DNA from 2 places in the Eubacterium sp. Marseille-QA0814 genome. Region 2 is predicted to be linked to the other one. Evidence: a T-box and tRNA genes for the amino acid it is inferred to sense, from the RefSeq annotation. Region 2 holds a T-box; the other holds one or more tRNA genes.

Region 1 (4,666 bases), 1.2 Mb from region 2:
ATGCATTCTGTGCCTGCACAGTCATTTTTTCACTTTCATCAACAATATATATTTTGTACCTGCTACTATATGGCTTAATATCTATATCATCATTAATTTGTTCTCTTATTTCGTCAACACCAATTCCGGATTTCTCATAAGTAACATACTTTATGTCCGGCTGATTCTTGGAATCTGTCTGCTTACACGACTTACAATGCCCACATGCTTTGCCGTTAAACTCCTCACATTGCAATGCTTTTGCAAAATCCACTGCAAGCTGCATCTTACCTGTGCCTTTTTCCCCATTAACAATGTAAGCATGAGAAATCTTTCCCATCTTTATGGCATTTTCAAAGTGTTTTACTATATGGTTTTGTCCTAAAATTCTTTCTGACTCCATACTATCCTTTATATCCAACAAAATTTAATACTTTATAAACTACTAATCTTTTAACCTGCAAATTGCAGTCTTTTTTCCTGTAAACTCTAAAATCTTTTAACTTACAGATTACGGTCTTTTTTCCCGTAAACTTTAAAATTCTCTAACTTACAGATTACGGTCTTTCTTTCACATAAACTCTAAAATCTTTAACTTACAAACAAAGACTTTATTATTCACAAACCTAACTTTTATCATATCATAATTTATTAATTGTTTCCACAATCTCGGCAATACATCTGTCTAAATCATCATTCATGTATCTTCTTTCAATACCGGCATTTTTGATGTTTTCTTCCTTAAAATCTTCCTCATCTGCAAGAAATCTTCTACAAAGTTCAGCGTATTTTGGCTCTTTCTCCAAGCGCTCTCTTTTTATGGCACGCTCTAATCTTTCACCATTTTCTACTTCTACATATATAGGTACCACCACATCTTTTCCATAATACTTAACCATGGCATTGTAAGACTCCAAAGTTCCTATATAAATGTAATTATCCGCACCCAAATTAATTTGACCGTCATCTAATGTGAAATAACTCCACACTCCGTACACAGTATCATAATCTCTGCACTCAATAATTTTTCCCTGTTTTCTATATTCAGCAAGTTTTTCCCTACTAACAAAATGGTATTCCACACCCTCCTGTTCCCCTTCTCTCATTGGTCTTGTTGTGTAACCAACAATTGTTTTTAAATTTAATTCCTTATTATTTTTCAAATATCTAAAAATTGTATCTTTTCCACTACAACTTTTTCCCAATACAAAAAATATTTTTGACATATCTCCTCCAACTTACAGGCATACTATAATCCATACCATTCCTAATAATTATAATAATAGAATTTTTCACATTCATTATCTAACCTTTAGTATCTACTATATGTTCATAATAAGTAATTAATCATTTACAGTAACTAATCAATTATTCATAATGATTAATTAAATATTTATAATAAATAATCAAATATTTACATAAATTAATAATTAATGTAAATATAAAAAATTTATCTTTTGATAACAATAATTTTTTCATTATCAATTCCCTTTATATTTAAATTAGACATTTTATATTCCATTATTTTTTTCAACATTTGATTTGTAATTAAATCCCCTGGTACAATAATTGGTATCTCAGGCGGATAAATATACACATATCCTGCACTTATCCGACCTACAGCATTATAAACATCTATTTTTTCTTTTTTGCATAATAATGCCTCATATATTGTCATTACCTGCTCCGTTTTTTCTAATAAAATTTCAGTATTTGTTTGCTCTAACAAACTTTTATCTTTAATTTTATCAGCTATATAATTATCTATTTCCACTAAATTATCAGCAAGTCTTAATATCTCATCCATGTTATCACATATAGAAGTCATACCGATTACATAATCTTTGGAACACATTTCTATTTCGAAATTATATTTTTCTCTTAAAATGCTCTCAAGATATTTTCCATCATAAGTTTCATTTATTTTATCGGTATTTAATTCAGTATTATTTGTTTTGGCGTTATCTAATTTAGCATTATTTATTTCTGCTTTATCTGATACTGTATTACTTAATAGGGTATTGTTTAATACAGTATCACTTAATACGGTATTGCTTGATACGGTATTATTTAGTTTTGTAATATTTAATTCTACATTATCTTTTTCTATACTCCTCAACTTCATATTAAGAAAAATAACAATTTTAGAAATATCAAAATCATACACACTGTTTTTTCCTATAATACTACGATCTAACACTTTTAATACTTTAAGATTTTTAACTCTATTATGGAATTTCTTTAGAGTTATTAACATTTCGTTAGCATCTTTTTGCCCTTTTGTTGGTAACTCTCTTATACATTTGTCAAGGCTGGACATAAGTACATAAGATGGACTACTTGACTGATAAACTGATAACATCCTCTGAACATCTTTTACTGAAACTTTGTCCCCATGCATATGTAAAAAGGCTGTCTGTGTCATTGCAGGAAGCGTTTTGTGTGCACTTTCTATAACAATATCAGCCCCTAATTTGTAAGCCGAAGTAGGAAACTCATCACTTAAAATCATATGAGCACCATGTGCTTCATCAACAATAAGAATGCTATTGTGTCCGTGAACAATTTCTGCAATTTTTTTAATATCAGAAACTATACCCTCATAAGTTGGACTTGTTATTACAACAGCTTTAACTTTTATATTTTTCTTTTCTGCTTCGACAAATTTTTGTTCAATTTCTTCCGGTTTATAACCACCACTTATATTAAACCCTTCAACTATTTCAGGATACACATATTCAACATTCAAATCTCTTAGCTGAACAGCATTATAAGCTGATTTGTGACAGTTTCTCCCTAAAATAATAGTATCGCCTATATTTGTAACCGCGGTAATTGCAGATAAAATTCCACATGAACTTCCATTAACAAGAAAAAATGTAGCCCTTGTTCCAAAAAAATCTGAAGCATTTTCCATAGCAGCTTTTATTATTCCCTCAGGATGATGCAAATCATCAAAACCATTTATTTCTGTTATGTCTATATCAAAGGGATCATATTGGTTATTAACATATACACTTATTTCTTTATCTTCATTTAACTCGTTAACCGAGTTATCAACTGGCTTATTAAAAAAATCTTCATCACCAACAAACGCTTTATTAAAATCAAATAATTTTCTCTGTCGCTTGTGTCCTGGCATATGCAATGGATATCTTCCATTTTTGCTATATTCAATTAATTTACTATATAAACTCTCTTTACTCATAACTTTGATTATAACATAAATGCTAATAAGTAACTAGCAAAGTAAAATATACAAAAAATACATTAACAACGCCTCCAAAACATATAAACTAATTTTTCTAAACATTTCTAAAACAATAAAAATGATAAAAGAAAAACTGTAGACATTACCGGGTAACATCTACAGTTTCACATAACAAATGCCCAGTTCCGGAATCGAACCAGAGACACGAGGATTTTCAGTCCTCTGCTCTACCAACTGAGCTAACTGGGCATTGAGTTGCGGGAATAGGATTTGAACCTATGACCTCCGGGTTATGAGCCCGGCGAGCTTCCAGACTGCTCCACCCCGCGCTGTTATTCTATTATATTTCTTTTCTTGCTTGTTTGCAATACTGGGCAGAGAAGGATTCGAACCTTCGAAGGCGGTGCCAACAGATTTACAGTCTGCCCCCTTTGGCCACTCGGGAATCTGCCCATTATAACTTAGAAAGTGAACTGCCTTTCCATGATTCACCAAAATCATCATTCATGACTTCTGAATCTTTGGCTTTTCTTAATGACTTCCTCTTTCCAAGAAAGCCGATGAACGGACTCGAACCGTTAACCTGCTGATTACAAATCAGCTGCTCTGCCAATTGAGCCACATCGGCGTATTTATTTTTTATCAACCTTTCTGCTCAATTGGCAGAGCCAAGCTTCCCTTGACTGCTCTCCTCTTATTGACAAAGTCAATAAGCCTGAATTGAGCCACATCGGCGTATTTATTTTTGATTGCGTGCCGCTTGGAAACATGGTTTTCTTTTGCGATGCAATCATCTTCGGAAATGTCTTCCACAATGCATTTCTGCATTTAGTGGGACCTACAGGGCTCGAACCTGTGACCCCCTGCTTGTAAGGCAGATGCTCTCCCAGCTGAGCTAAGATCCCATTTCTTTTTTGATAAAAATAAAAGAGGTTGAGAAAGCGTGCTTACTGCTTTCGACCTCCTCGCATCAGTTTCTTTTCTTTTTTAGCGACCCGGATGGGGTTCGAACCCACGACCTCCGCCGTGACAGGGCGGCGCTCTAACCAGCTGAGCCACCGGGCCATCTGAATTATACATTCAAAACCACACACTGAAAAATCTTTACATCCGGAGATAACTCCTCTTTCCTTCCTTCATGGATAAGCCCTCGACCTATTAGTATCAGTCAGCTGCATGCATTACTGCACTTCCACCTCTGACCTATCAACCTTGTAGTCTTCAAGGGGTCTTAATTCTTACGAATGGGATATCTCATCTTGAGGGGGGCTTCACGCTTAGATGCCTTCAGCGTTTATCCCGTCCCGACTTGGCTACCCTGCGATGCATTTGGTAATGCAACAGGTACACCAGAGGTCAGTCCATCCCGGTCCTCTCGTACTAAGGACAGCTCCTCTCAAATATCCTACGCCCACGCCGGATAGGGACCGAACTGTCTCACGACGTTCTGAACCCAGCTCGCGTACCGCTTTAATG
Region 2 (15,462 bases):
CTTGTATATATTATGTTTTTTTTCAAACAATATATGTGAAATTATAGCATTAATTTCTTAAAGTAACAATCAAATAAATTTAAGAGAAAACACGCAGTTAAATTTAAGGCAAAGCATGCAATTAATCAAAATGACTTGCAATAATTTGTATGAATACATATGCGAGAGAACCATAAAAAATGTGTTTAACATAGAAAGAAAAAGTGCCTTATATACAGAACTAATATATAGTAAAATATGTGCTGACTTGTAAAAGTAAATTCCGTGTGAAAGACTAAATTCCACCCACTGTTAAAAATCAACCTAAATTTAAAAGTTTTTGATTGAAGGTTTGGAATCGTCTTTTCGTAACCTAAACTTTACCTTACGTTTTAAATCAATGTTTCTGGTAAGAAGGACACCCTGTTCAATGTAGTTGTAAAGTGTTTTCACACTGATGCCCAGTTCAGGATGATTGGTGACAATTACATATAGAGACTGTCCCTGTTCTATAAGGGGCGCAATCACGGCATTCATTTGAAGAGCCTGGTGTTTTGTGAGGTTTACACCGATTCTTGAAGAAGTACGGAGTTCCTCATATTTACGTTGTGCAAAAACAGCATCATAGCGATATTTATGTGGAATGCTACAGAGATGGAGTGGTTTATCACAACCATTGCAAACATAAGGAGCCCGGTCCACTCGTGAACAGGATTCCTTTACGAAAGATTTGCATACCTGATTACATTTATTGCAGGACGAACATTTGATATCACATAGGATAATCTTTTCACATACATTTGTCCGTTTACACCTAAATCTTCTGGTGCAAAAGTTGTGTGGATTATTAAATATCCGTTTGGGTTGAATGTCATCAACCCGGTGAAGACGAATCTCTTTTGAAATGGTAGTAGGATCCTTACAAAGATATTTGGCAATCTCCTTGAAGGAAAGACCTTCATTTAGAGAGTCTTCAATAAATTTACGGTCATCTAAAGTTAAGTGTTTCTGGTTTCCCGGTATAAGGTTAGACATGTGTACCTCCTTCTACCGTTATCAGAGAGCATGGAAAAAGCATACAGGTAAAGAGACAAATATGCAAATGGGTAGATGAAAATGGTGTGAAAGGTTAAATTCCACTTATGTAAAAGTAAATTCCACTGTGAAATGGGCATGCGGACGAAAAGTTGGACTGTGTAATGCCTGATATGTTATGAGGTACACACAAGAACAAATATCGACAGCACTTGTATTGTTAAAAGCCACAGGATCACCTGATAAAGTAATCCAGATCTTAGGTTATCCATCTTCACCGATGCTTTATCATTGGCGTAAAAAATATCCTGAATATTACGATGTTCCAAATCAAAAACATTGGAGACAAGCTCCAACTGAATTGAAACATAATGTAATTAAACGTTGCCTTATTAAAGGCGAGCCTGTAAAATTAGTGGCAGAAGAAATCGGATACACACCTTCCTTGGTATATAAATGGATTAGGGAGTATCGGGAGAAGGGATGTTTTCAACCCATGAAAAAAACTACTGCCAACATTAATGTAAGTCCAAATGATATCACATCTGCAGAAGATATCAATGAGCTCAAAGCTCAGATGCTCGATATGCAGATGGAAATAGATATTCTTAAAGAAACAATCAATGTATTAAAAAAAGACCCCGGCATCGATCAGACAGCTCTCACAAATCGGGAGAAGGCAGTGATAATCGATGCCTTGAAAAATAAGTATTCACTGCTGAATCTTCTTAAAAAACTTAAACTTGCAAAAAGCAGCTATTATTATCAAGAAAAAACCATTTATGCAGAAGATAAATACTCTGATCTTCGCAAAAGAATCATACAACTGTTTCATGAAAATCGAGATATATTTGGTTATCGAAGAATTCATATGCTGCTTCATCGTGAAGGTATAAAAGTTTCTGAAAAAGTGGTTCGCCGTATTATGAAGCAGGAAAAACTAATTATCAGACGAAAACGCAGACAGAAATATAACTCCTATAAAGGTGAAATAACACCTGCGGTGGAGAATGTTATAGATAGAGATTTCCATGCTACAAAACCGAATCAGAAATGGCTTACTGATATCACAGAGTTTTCTATCAAAGCAGGGAAAGTATATCTTTCTCCGATAATTGACTGCCTCGATGGTATGCCGGTGAGTTGGACTATAGGCACTTCTCCAAACGCAGAACTTGCCAACACTATGTTAAGGAATGCTATTGCTACTCTTAAATATGCGTTGGTATTGCAAAGATAGAATTAAATCAACACTCGGAGGACTTAGTCCTCTAGATTATAGAAGGAGTATAGGCATAGCGGTCTAAAAAAATGTCCGCATGCCCGGTGGAGAGTGAAATTTAAAATTTTAATTTTGGTAGTAAAATATGTTTTATTAGTTTGGTTGACACTAAAAAATATCTATGTTAAAATATTTTTCGTTGACAAAGGCATTGAATGTGCAAAGTAGGATATTTTTATTCTTTAAGAGAGAAAGACTCATCGGCTGGAAGGTCTTTTAAGTAACAAAAATATTTGAATTTCCCACAGGAGCCTCACTTGTGAAATCAAAGTAGCATGTGACGTTTAATACGCGTTAAGTATTTTGAGAGTTCACGTTTGTGAAAATAAGGGTGGTACCGCGGATAGATATTTCGTCCCTGCATTTTTATGCAGGGACTTTTCTTTTGCATAAAAATTTTTTAATTTTACATTTGTTTACCGTAAATATTAAATGGAAAACAAAGTGTAAAAAATATACTATATCTTATAGAAAGGATACTGTACAATGAAGGAAAGATTAGAAGCAATTAGAGAACAGGCAATTGCAAAAATCAAAGATGCCAAGGACATTAGTGTACTTAATGATGTAAGAGTAGAGATTCTTGGTAAAAAAGGACAGCTTACTGAAGTATTAAAAGGTATGAAGGATGTTGCCCCTGAAGACAGACCAAAAGTTGGTCAGCTTGTAAATGATACAAGAAAGCGTATTGAAGAAGAATTAGAAAATGTAAAGAAAGACCTTGAAGCAAAAGCAAGAGAGGCTAAGCTTAAAGCAGAAGTTATTGATGTTACTTTACCTGCAAAGAAAAATAAAGTAGGTCATAAGCATCCAAATACTTTAGCTTTAGAAGAACTTGAAAGAATTTTCGTAGGAATGGGTTACGAAGTTGTTGAAGGGCCTGAAGTTGAATTTGACCATTACAACTTTGAAGCTTTAAATATACCTGAAAATCATCCTGCAAAAGATGAACAGGATACATTCTATATAAATAAAAATATCGTACTTAGAACTCAGACTTCATCAGTTCAGGCAAGAGTAATGGAAAATACTCAGCCACCTATTAGAATTGTTAGTCCAGGTAGAGTATTTAGATCAGACCAGGTAGATGCAACTCATTCACCATCATTCCACCAGATTGAAGGTTTGGTAATTGATAAGAATGTAACTATGGCTGATTTAAAGGGTACTTTAGAGCAGTTTGCAAAAGAACTTTTTGGTGAAAATACAAAGATTAAGTTTAGACCACATCACTTCCCATTTACAGAACCAAGTGCAGAAGTTGACGTTACATGCTTTAAGTGTGGCGGTAAAGGATGTAGATTCTGTAAGGGTGAAGGCTGGATTGAAATTCTTGGTTGTGGTATGGTTCATCCACATGTACTTGAAATGGGTGGAATTGACCCTAATGAATATCAGGGATTTGCATTTGGTGTAGGTCTTGAAAGAATCGCATTACTTAAATACGAAATCGATGACATGAGATTATTATATGAGAACGATGACCGTTTCTTAAATCAGTTTTAATTAAAGGAGGGAATTATAATGAATACACCACTATCATGGATTAAGGCATACGTTCCTGACCTTGAATGTACTGATCAGGAATACATGGATGCAATGACTTTATCAGGAACAAAGTGCGAAGGTTTTGAAAGACTTGACGCTGACCTTGATAAAATTGTTGTTGGACAAATTGAAAAAATTGAAAAGCACCCTGATGCAGATAAATTAGTTATTTGCCAGGTTAATATTGGAACAGAAACAACTCAGATCGTTACAGGTGCAACAAATGTAAAGGAAGGTTTAAAAGTACCTGTTGTATTAGACGGTGGTAGAGTTGCAGGAGGACATGATGGAAAGAAAACTCCTGGTGGAATCAAAATCAAAAAAGGAAAACTTCGTGGTGTTGAATCAAACGGAATGATGTGTTCTATTGAAGAATTAGGTTCAACTACAGAATTTTATCCTGAAGCACCTGAAAATGGTATTTATATTTTTGATGACAGTGTAGAAGTAGGAGCTGATGCTGTAGAAGTATTAGGTTTACATGATACAGTTTTTGAATATGAAATTACATCTAACAGAGTAGATTGCTATAGCGTATTAGGAATTGCTAGAGAAGCTGCAGCAACATTTAGAAAGCCATTTGTTGCTCCTGAAGTTAAGGCTGTTGGAACAACAGGTGATGTAAATGACTACATCAAAGTAGAAGTAAAGGATGCAGAGCTTTGCCCAAGATACTGTGCTAAGGTTGTTAAAAATGTAAAGATTGCTCCATCACCTGAATGGATGCAGAGAAGACTTAGTGCCTGTGGTATCAGACCAATTAATAACTTAGTTGATATTACAAACTATGTTATGGAAGAATTTGGTCAGCCAATGCATGCGTATGATCTTTCAACAATCAAAGGAAACAAGATTGTGGTACGTCGTGCAGAAGACGGTGAAAAATTCACAACATTAGATGGACAGGAAAGAACATTAGACAGAGATATGCTTATGATTTGTGATGAAGAAAAAGCAATCGGTTTAGCTGGAATCATGGGTGGAGAAAACTCAATGATTACAGATGATGTTCAGGATATGTTATTTGAAGCTGCATGCTTTGATGGTACAAATATCCGTCTTTCATCTAAGAGAGTTGGTCTTAGAACTGACGCATCAGGAAAGTTTGAAAAAGGACTTGATCCTAACAATGCAGAAGCAGCTATTAACAGAGCATGCCAGTTAATCGAAGAATTAGGCGCAGGTGAAGTAGTTGAAGGAATGGTTGATTTCTATCCTGAAAAGAAGGAAGAACATCAGATTAAATTTGATCCTGATTATGTAAATAATCTTATTGGATTTGATTTAACAGAAGAAGAAATGATTAGCTACTTCCCAGCTTTAGAATTAGAATATGATAAAGAAACAAAGATGATTACAGTTCCTACATTTAGACAGGACTTAATCGGCATGTGTGATATTGCAGAAGAAATTACAAGATTCTACGGATATGATAAGATTCCTACAACATTACCTTCAGGAGAGGCAACTTCAGGAAAATTATCAGAAAAATTAAGAATTGATGAACTTGCAAGAAGTGTTGCTTTATACTGTGGTTTCTCACAGGGAATGACATATTCATTTGAAAGTCCAAAGGTATTTGATAAATTACTTTTACCTGAAGACAGTGAATTAAGAAAAACAGTTACAATCTCAAATCCTTTAGGAGAAGACTTCAGTGTTATGAGAACAACATCTCTTAACGGTATGCTTACATCACTTGCAACAAACTACAACAGACGTAACAAAGATGTAAGATTATTTGAAATGGGTAATATTTATATTCCAAAGGCATTACCTGTAACTGACCTTCCAGATGAAAGAATGCAGTTTACATTAGGATTCTACGGAAATGGAGATTTCTTCACAATGAAAGGTGTTGTAGAAGAATTTTTAGGACAGGTTGGAATTGACAAAGACATTTCTTATGATGCAAAGGCTGGTAAGACATTCTTACATCCTGGCAGACAGGCAAATGTTGTATACAATGACACAGTTATTGGATACTTAGGAGAAGTTCATCCAACAGTTTGCGAAAATTACAATATGAAAACAAGAGCATATGTTGCTGTTATTGATATGCCATACATTTACGAAATGGCTAACTTTGATAAGAAGTATGAAGGAATTGCAAAATTCCCTGCTGTTTCACGTGATATTTCAATGGTTGTACCAAAAGAAATTTTAGTTGGTGACATTGAAGCAGTTATTAAGCAGCGTGGTGGAAAAATCCTTGAAAGCTATAGCTTATTTGACATTTACGAAGGTGATCAGATTGAAAAAGGATTTAAGTCAGTTGCTTACAATATTGTATTTAGAGCAAAAGACAGAACTCTTGAAGAAAACGATATTGCAGGAGCAATGAAGAAAATTCTTAACGGATTAGAGCGTTTAGGAATCCAGTTAAGAGGCTAGGGTTTGACTATTATCCGATAAATGTTTATAGTCGAATAGTTATATTAAAAATATAAAAAAGATGAGTATTATTTTTTCCATATGAAGTGGGAGAGAAATATTCATCTTTTTTTGCTAGAAGAAATACTTTATTCCACCAACTAATGACAAAAATATAAGAATAGTGTAAAATAGATTAGTTGAAAATAATATGCAAGGAATGGTTTAATATGAAATTTGTAATTCAAAGAGTAAATAATGCAAGTGTAACAATTGATGAAAAAATTGTTGGAAAAATCAATAAAGGTTTTTTAGTGTTTATTGGGGTGTCAAATGATGATACAAAAGAAATCGCTGATAAGATGATTAAGAAATTAATAGGTATGCGTATATTTGATGATGAAAACGGAAAGACCAATTTGGCTTTAGCAGATGTTGATGGAGAACTTTTATTAGTGTCTCAGTTTACATTGTATGCAAATTGTAAAAAAGGCAACAGACCATCTTTTATTAATGCAGGTGCACCTGACATGGCAAATGAAATGTATGAGTACATAATTGAAAAATGCAGGGAAATGGTTAAGGTTGTTGAAACAGGCGAGTTTGGCGCTGATATGAAAGTTAAACTTGAAAATGACGGTCCATTTACAATAGTATTAGATAGTGAACAGCTATAAAAATAGTCCGTTTAATGTTGGAATATATTATTTAAAAAATTTAAAGTTAGTTTAAAAACAAAAATTAGATTTGATAGTTTTAAGTATAGATGAAAAGAGGAACAGTTATGAGTGACGCAGATAAAATGAGTTTACATGATTATTATTATGATTTACCGGAAGAATTAATTGCACAGGATCCATTAGAAGACAGAAGTAGTTCAAGATTAATGGTTCTTAACAAGAATACAGGTGAAGTGCAACATCATATTTTTAAGGAAATAATAGACTATTTACATGAAGGTGACTGCCTTGTTATAAATGACACAAAGGTGTTGCCGGCAAGACTTTATGGTAGCAAAGTAGGTACTAATGCAAAGATTGAAGTTTTATTATTAAAGAGACGTGAAAATGACGTTTGGGAAACTTTAGTAAAGCCTGGAAAGAAGTGTAAGCCGGGAACGGTTATTAGTTTTGGTGATGGACTTTTAATGGGTGAAGTAATTGACGTGGTTGAAGAAGGCAATCGTCTTATTCAGTTTAAGTACGAGGGAATATTTGAAGAGGTGTTGGATCAGCTTGGAGAAATGCCACTTCCACCTTATATTACACACAAGCTTGAAGACAAAAACAGATATCAGACAGTTTATGCAAAGTATGAAGGTTCCGCAGCTGCACCAACAGCAGGTCTTCATTTTACAAAGGAGTTGCTGGAGCAGATTAAGGAAAAAGGTGTAAAGATTGCACACGTTACACTTCATGTTGGACTTGGAACTTTTAGACCTGTAAAGGTAGAAAATATTCTGGAACATCATATGCATTCTGAATTTTATATGGTGGACGAAGAAGATGCCAAAATGATAAATGATACAAAGGCAAATGGTGGACGAGTTATTTCTGTTGGAACAACCAGCACAAGAACTCTTGAAACTGTGGCAGACGAAAATGGTGTGATTCATGCCGGCAGTGGTTGGACACAGATTTTTATTTATCCAGGTTACAAATTTAAGGCAATTGACTGCCTTATTACTAACTTCCATTTGCCAGAATCAACATTATTAATGCTTGTATCAGCGTTAGCTGGAAGAGACAATATCCTTAATGCTTACAAAACTGCTGTAGAAGAAAAGTATAGATTCTTTAGTTTTGGTGATGCAATGTTTATTACTAATGAAAGTGATGTAAAGTAATAGAATAAACTTTATAAGGGTGAAAATATGAGAGGATACAATGTAATAGTAGTATATAATGAAAATGCAGATAAAATATTGATGTGTAAAAGAAAAAAAGATCCGTATAAGGGATTAGCAAATTTTGTGGGTGGAAAAATAGAAAAAAACGAAAATGGACTTGATGCTGCATATAGAGAACTTGAAGAAGAAACAACCATAACAAAAGATGATATTATGCTTTTACATATAATGGATTTTACATATTATATTGAAACACTTAAAGGCGAGCTATTACAATTTTAAAACTAAATAATCAATTAATTAGGCGAAAATATTATAGTATCTTCTTAAATTTAAAAAACTATGATATTTTCGCTTATTTTTTTCATAATATATGTAAATACCACTTTCGAAAATGAAAAAAATTTAAAGTTACGAAAGTGATACCTTGAATAAGAAGTGTATTAAATGATATGATAGTAGCAGTTTGTAGGTTAAACGGATGATAGAAAATATATGACGTTGCAAATAGGTTATTAGAAAACGAATAATTTATCAAAAGAAAGAATAAGAAATTATGGAAAAATATACAGTAAAAAAAGTTATAAATAAGAAAGATATAAATGTTGAGGTACCGGGGTCAAAAAGTATTACAAACAGAGCATTAATGTTAGCTGCAATTTCAAATGGAAAATGTAAGCTTAGTGGCGTTTTATTTAGTGATGATTCAAGAGCTTTTTTGGACTGCCTGGATAAACTTGGCTTTAAACTGGAAATTGATGAAAATGCAAAAACAGTTGTGATTCAAGGGGAGAACGGAAGAATTCCAAATAATGAAGCTACAATAAATGTTAGAAGTGCAGGAACTGCAGCAAGATTTATGACAGTGTTACTTGCCGTATGTGGTGGAAAATATACATTAGAATCTTCTGAGCAAATGAAAAAAAGACCAATGAGTGAGTTACTTAACAAGCTTATGGAAAATGGTGTAGAAATAGAATATTTAGAAAAAGAAGGACATTTTCCTTTTAAATTAAATTCAAAGGGGATAGGTGAAACAAAAATATCAATCGATACCTCTAAAAGTAGTCAGTATGCAAGTGCATTGCTTATGGTAGCTGCAGTTAACGGAATGGAAGTTAATCTGACAGGTTCGAGACCAAATGGTGCTTACATAAAGATTACCCTTAGAATGTTAGAACAGTTTGGCATTAAATTTGAAAAAAATAACAATACATATAACATAAAAAAACAGGAAGTAAAATTGGATGCTTATGAGGTTGAGCCTGATATGTCGGCAGCATGCTATTTTTATGCCATGGCAATTTTACTTAAAGTGAAAAGTGTTGTAAAAGGTATTCATTTAAACTCTATGCAGGGTGATATTAAGTTTTTAACGGTTTTGGAAAAGTTAGGCTGTAAATTAACAGATACATCTGCTGGTGTTGAAGTTGATGGAGCAAGTATTGACAGCTATCCGGGAATCGAAATTGATATGTCTGACTTTTCAGATCAGGCACTTACAATGGCTGTTGTAGCTGCATTTGCAAACTCAAAAACTATTATTAAAAATATAGATCACATTAGAGGTCAGGAATCAGACAGAGTGGCAGTAATTGCAACAGAGCTGAAGAAACTTGGTTGTAAGACAGAAATTATTGAAGAGCCAGAAACGGACGTAGTTATTGAGCCGGGCGTTCTTCATGGATGTGAAATTGACACTTATGAGGATCACCGTGTGGCAATGAGTTTTGCAATGGCAGGGCTTGTAATTGATGGTGTCATTATAGACAATCCAATGTGTTGTAGGAAAACATTTGAGAATTATTTTGACGTATTGGAGAATATTTATTAAAATATAAGATTTAATATAATAGTAGTGCTATGAATTAAAATCAAATTTAATCTTAATATTAAAATTAAAACGTACTAAAGTATAAATAAATTTAAATTATAAGGAATGTCACTGAAACATTTTACATACTGAATGCGTGCTCATTTGCATCTAATTTATATTTGCACTAGGGGGGATTCCCAGTGGAATGTTTTTATGTAATAGAAAAATTAGAGAATTTATTATTATATAGAAATAGATGCGTAAAAATTTGTTGTTATTTTTTGTGCATTTCAGGAATAAGATTACTATAGTATTGAGTTTTACCAGATAAAACTTCGTCATAAAAGTTCTGTTTCCAATCTATATATTCAACTGCCTGTTGAAGCTTATTAATAGATTGAATCAGAGCTTCTTTTTTGTGGTTAAGTATGATTGTTCTCTCTGGAATTGAGGATTCTCCTTTTAAACAAAGTGCAAGATATTCTTTCATTTCAGCAATACTCATGCCACAGTTCTTTAGACAGTTTAAACTTTGAATCCATTTAATATCATGGTCATCGAATATTCGATAATTTCTTTTATCTCTTTTTACATTAGGTACAAGTCCTTCATTACAATAGAATTTTAAAGTCTCGTAGGTCATATCTGTCAATTTGCAAGCTTCTTTCATTGAATACATAAAATCCCTCCAAAAATTTAAAAAAAAACTTGACCGGTAGTAACTACCGACTGCTAGAATTGTATCATGACATAAATAGCAAATCAAGAAGGAGGTCAAAAAATGGAGTATATTACTTTAAGTAATGGTGTAAAAATGCCACAGCTGGGATACGGTGTTTATCAGGTAACAAAAGAGGAATGTGAGAGATGTGTTTTAGATGCTTTGGAAGTTGGCTATCGTAGTATAGATACAGCTCAAAGTTATTTTAACGAGGAAGAAGTAGGTCATGCGATTGAAAAATCTGGTATTGACAGAAAAGAAATTTTTTTAACTTCAAAAGTATGGATTGAACATTTTGGTTATGAAGAGTGTAAAAAATCTGTTTTGGAATCAATGGAGAAATTGCGTACCGACTATTTAGATTTAATGTTATTACATCAACCTTTTGGAGATACTTATGGAGCATGGAAGGCACTGGAAGAACTTTATGACGAAGGAAAACTCCGTGCTATTGGAATTTCTAACCATTATGTAGATAGAATGGTAGAGTTTGCAAACTTTACAAGAGTAAAACCTATGGTAAATCAAATGGAAACACATCCTTTGAATCAACAAAATAATTTAAAAGAATGGGCAGACAAATATGACGTTAAACTGGAAGCATGGGCACCATTTGGAGAGGGTAGAAATGGTCTTTTTGAAAACAAGGTTTTACGACAAATTGGTGAAAAGCATGGTAAAACAACTGCTCAGGTTATGCTAAGATGGCATATACAACGTGGTGTTATTGTAATTCCAAAATCTGTACACAAGGACCGTATGATTGAAAATTTCAATGTATTTGATTTTACATTGGACGAGACAGATATGAATAAGATTGCACAGATGGATACTGCTACAAGTTCGTTTTTCTCTCATCAGGATCCTGCAATGGTTGAATGGTTTGTAAAAATAGTAGAAGAGCGTAAAACACAACACGACAGTAGTAAAGAAAAGAAGAACTGGTAAGCAAATAGTGTATTTATGAAGTTTTTTGATTTTAAATGCTCATAAAGCATAATAAAGAATTTAATATAGACATTCAAATAATATTAGGTATAGAATGTAGGTGTTAAGTAAAGCACCTACATTTTTTAATTAGAAATAAATTGTAGGCATTGGTAAGTTTATATTTAGGAACTCTTTAAATATAAAATTGAGAAAGAAACGAATTAAAAAAATCCAGGGAGTACGACTTGTATTCTCAATATTACTTGCTATCGTTTTAAATCTTGGAGTAATTGGAATTGCCTATGCAATGTGTCTTGACTGGATTACAAGAGGCATAATTTTCTGGATTAGATTTAGAGGTGGAAAATGGAAGCAATTTAAAGTTATATAAATTAAAAGGTGAAAATTATGAAATTTAGAGTTTTAAAAATTTTTTAGCAGTTGCAATATGAAACAAATATTAGGCATTTATGTTTAGTAAATTAAATATTACAAGGAGGATTTGAAATGAGAAAATTAATTATGTTGTTATTGGCAGGTGTACTTATAATATCTATAGTAGGTTGCGGTAATACCCAAAGCAAAAATCAAAAAGTAACTACAGAATCGTCATCAGAATAAACATCAAAATAGGAAAATGCAAAAGATGATTCGACAAAAGATACAATAGCTGAAAATCAGAAAAATGCAAAAGCAGATAAGAAAGATATTGTAGTTTATTTTTCAGCAACGGGAACTACAAAAGGTGTAGCAGAAAACATTAATTTTTGTTCCGGGAATTATTACGTTAATCCCATTTTGTTATTGGTTGTGGATATTGGTATGTATGATGATTTCACTTGTGGTACATACTTTACAATAAGTCATGAGATTAAGTAAATTAAAAATAATTTCCACAAATTAGAAATACGAGATAATATATTTAATAATTTAACCTAGCATTTATATTACGGAATTACGATATAGAAACATTAGGAGAAAACTAGAGATGAAGATTAAAAAAGCAGCAATATTAGGAGCTGGAGCTGTGGGTTCTTATGTTATATGGGGACTGTCAAATAAGGACGGCATTGAATTAGGTGTTGTTGCAAAAGACAAACGAAATAAGAGATTAAAGAGTGAGGGCATTACAATAAACGGCGTTAAGTATAAGCCGAATGTATGGACACCTGAAGAGGCTGAAAATATTGACCTTTTAATAGTAGCTTTGAAATATGGCAATTTACCTGATACATTAGATGATATAGAAAAGATTGTAGGTGAAAACACAATTGTAATGAGCCTTATGAATGGTGTGGATAGTGAGGAGATTATTGGAAAAAGAATTAACCCTAACAATATTTTACATTCTTTTATTAAGGTTGCTTCCCAAAAGAAGGAGGATGGCTTTCATTTTGATCCTGAAACAACAATTGGGATAATTTTTGGAGAATTACAGCCACCTTATGAAAGTGAGCGAATAAAAGCAATAAACCATCTTTTTGATAATACGGGAATTCATTGGAGAGTGACAAAATTTATACAGGAAGAAATATGGGGAAAATTCAGACTTAATGTTTGCAACAACTTACCACAGGCAATTCTAGGTGCAGGTGTTGGCTGTTATCACGACAGTGAGCATATGAGTTTTATTAGAAAAGCCTTAAGAAGAGAAGTTGAAAGTATTGCAGAGGCTAAGGAAATAGATTTAAGCGTGATTGATGATTCCTCAGGTCGTGGAAGTGCAGTAAAAGCATCGGCACGTTATTCAACATTGCAAGATATAGATGCAGGCAGGCACACAGAAATTGATATGTTTTCAGGGGCGTTGGTTCGTATGGGAAAGGAACTTGGGATTCCTACACCGCACAATGAGTATACTTACCACATAATTAAAGCATTAGAAGAAAAAAATGACGGTATGTTTAATTATGAGGGTGATAATGACAAAGTTACATGGTCAAAATAAAAAATAAGTCAGAAATATTTTGAGTTAGATATTACTTTTCTTACCGGTTTGTCCGGTAAAAAATTTACTTATCAAGCATATAAAATATTTCTGATTTTTTTAATTTTAGCTCTTTTTTAATTTTATGCAATAAAAATTATTTTTTGTGAGTATAACAATTGAATAAGAAAAACTTACAAAAGTATTAGGAGAAAAGGGAGGAGTTTATATTGAACAAAAAATTATTAAAGTTATGCATTTCAATAGGGGTACTTTGTGGGATTATATTTATATCAAGTGGTAACGTACAGGCAAAAAATCAAAATTATTATGTGAACGGGAGTACGTTAACAGTGACAGGAAAAATTCCTAAAAATGCAAAATTTAAAAATGCAGGGAAAATTAAAAAGGTTGTTGTGAAAAAAGGGGTGAAAAAACTTCCAATAGAACCTTTTAAGAGTTGTAAAAAAGTAAAAGTGTTAGAAGTTCCGGGTGATTTGAAATTTTATGAATCATATTATACTCATTATTATCCGATAACAGTGAATATGGTAAAGTTTAATTCACCATTAACGTCTGAAAAAATGGTATGTTATTACAAAACAAAGACATACAAGGTTAGTAGTAAAGACAAAAAATACAAAAGTTTTAAAGGGATAATATACACAAAAAATGGCAAAAAATTCGTAGCAATGCCAACTGAAATGAAAAAATTAACAATACGAAAAGGGTGTAAAATAATAGATGTGAGCGGAATGACATATGAGTGTAATAATTATGCTAAGTATAATGATTGTGATGATGAGGGAGAAGATACTTCGTGTAAAAAGTTAAAGAAGATTGTATTACCTTCTTCTGTAAGTAAGTATGTTGGAAATGTTGAATTTAATCACATTATACAAGATGCAAAGGTAGTAATGAAAAATAAAAAATTAAAGCATGATAGCATACAGGTATTATTTAACTTTTTAGGTAAGGATAAATTCTTTTCAACATTAAAAAAGTACATAATTAAAAAAGGAGACTTTTATATTTACAACAAAAGTATATTGGTGGGATATACCGGTTGTATGTCAGTGGTTAATATTCCAGAAGGAGTTAAGTATGGAATCTGTCAGGCGCTAGGAAAACCATATGCAACATATGTAGTTTATGACCCAACGTATGCTATGATAAAGAAAGTAAATTTCCCATCATCGTATAAAGGAAAAAAATCTGATATTTGGAAAAAAAATAAGGATTGTTATGATTTTAATAATGAAATTGTAAAATGTGATCCTAAGCTATTTAAAATAGAAAGAGAATTATATTATTGCAAACATTACAAATCAAAAAAGGTAAAATTTGTAGCAACGAATGATTGTATAATGTCGTTTGACACAGGTGGAGGTATAAAAGTTTATGACATAAATGGTAATCTTTTACCTGATGCATCTTATTATAGTATAAAACTCAAAGAAGGTGAAAGTTTTACAGTACAGGTACCAGGGGATAAATTCTTTAAAAAATATGATTTTTTTGAAATTGGCGAAGTTGAAATGAAATTATATAATCAAAAAAATATATTTGAGTTTACTGATACGTATGACGAATTAATTATTGGTACAGGAGAACCACAATATTGGAATTTTTCTGTAAAAAAACAAAGAGCATATGTATCTCTAGTTTTTGGAGAAAACATAACCGGTAAAAAAATAAATGTTAATGTTAAATTACAAAAAAAGGAGAATAACAAGTGGAGCGATGTTACACATAATATAGGTAATTGGGAAGAAAATAAAAAATTAATAGAATGTGAATTACCAAAAGGTGAATATAGAGTTTACTTAGAAAGTCCTCTTGATTCTCAATACGAAATAAATACTCATCTGTATGGTATTAATAGAACACCAATATGCAAAGACAGGGGAAAGGCTGCTGATATAAGCGGTAATGATTATAACGAATTTCGTTTCTCATATAATGACGGAAAAGATGCATGGTTTAAATTAAAAAATAACAA

What was found. The T-box of region 2 lies ahead of pheS (phenylalanine--tRNA ligase subunit alpha). A T-box ahead of a tRNA ligase gene usually reads a tRNA of that ligase, here a tRNA-Phe.
Region 1: it has a tRNA-Phe gene. The T-box ahead of pheS (phenylalanine--tRNA ligase subunit alpha) is inferred to sense a tRNA for this amino acid. The anticodon was not compared.

Annotation. Positions count from the first base shown of each region.
Region 1 covers NZ_CBCPMG010000001.1:1,884,556-1,889,221, forward strand. The annotation lists gene ACQY63_RS08700 (ATP-binding protein) at 1-382, opposite strand, end outside; gene ACQY63_RS08705 (hypothetical protein) at 621-1,205, opposite strand; gene ACQY63_RS08710 (aminotransferase class I/II-fold pyridoxal phosphate-dependent enzyme) at 1,430-3,121, opposite strand; tRNA gene ACQY63_RS08715 (tRNA-Phe) at 3,367-3,439, opposite strand; tRNA gene ACQY63_RS08720 (tRNA-Met) at 3,446-3,519, opposite strand; tRNA gene ACQY63_RS08725 (tRNA-Tyr) at 3,562-3,643, opposite strand; tRNA gene ACQY63_RS08730 (tRNA-Thr) at 3,746-3,818, opposite strand; tRNA gene ACQY63_RS08735 (tRNA-Val) at 4,023-4,095, opposite strand; tRNA gene ACQY63_RS08740 (tRNA-Asp) at 4,182-4,255, opposite strand; rRNA gene ACQY63_RS08745 (23S ribosomal RNA) at 4,329-4,666, opposite strand, start outside.
Region 2 covers NZ_CBCPMG010000001.1:723,247-738,708, reverse strand. The annotation lists gene ACQY63_RS03440 (helix-turn-helix domain-containing protein) at 310-1,014, opposite strand; gene ACQY63_RS03435 (IS3 family transposase) at 1,193-2,254, shown strand; T-box leader at 2,439-2,659, shown strand; gene pheS (phenylalanine--tRNA ligase subunit alpha) at 2,783-3,802, shown strand; gene pheT (phenylalanine--tRNA ligase subunit beta) at 3,821-6,238, shown strand; gene dtd (D-aminoacyl-tRNA deacylase) at 6,448-6,894, shown strand; gene queA (tRNA preQ1(34) S-adenosylmethionine ribosyltransferase-isomerase QueA) at 7,020-8,063, shown strand; gene ACQY63_RS03410 (NUDIX hydrolase) at 8,091-8,348, shown strand; gene aroA (3-phosphoshikimate 1-carboxyvinyltransferase) at 8,623-9,900, shown strand; gene ACQY63_RS03400 (MerR family transcriptional regulator) at 10,157-10,561, opposite strand; gene ACQY63_RS03395 (aldo/keto reductase) at 10,664-11,551, shown strand; gene ACQY63_RS03390 (ketopantoate reductase family protein) at 12,522-13,481, shown strand; gene ACQY63_RS03385 (hypothetical protein) at 13,691-15,462, shown strand, end outside.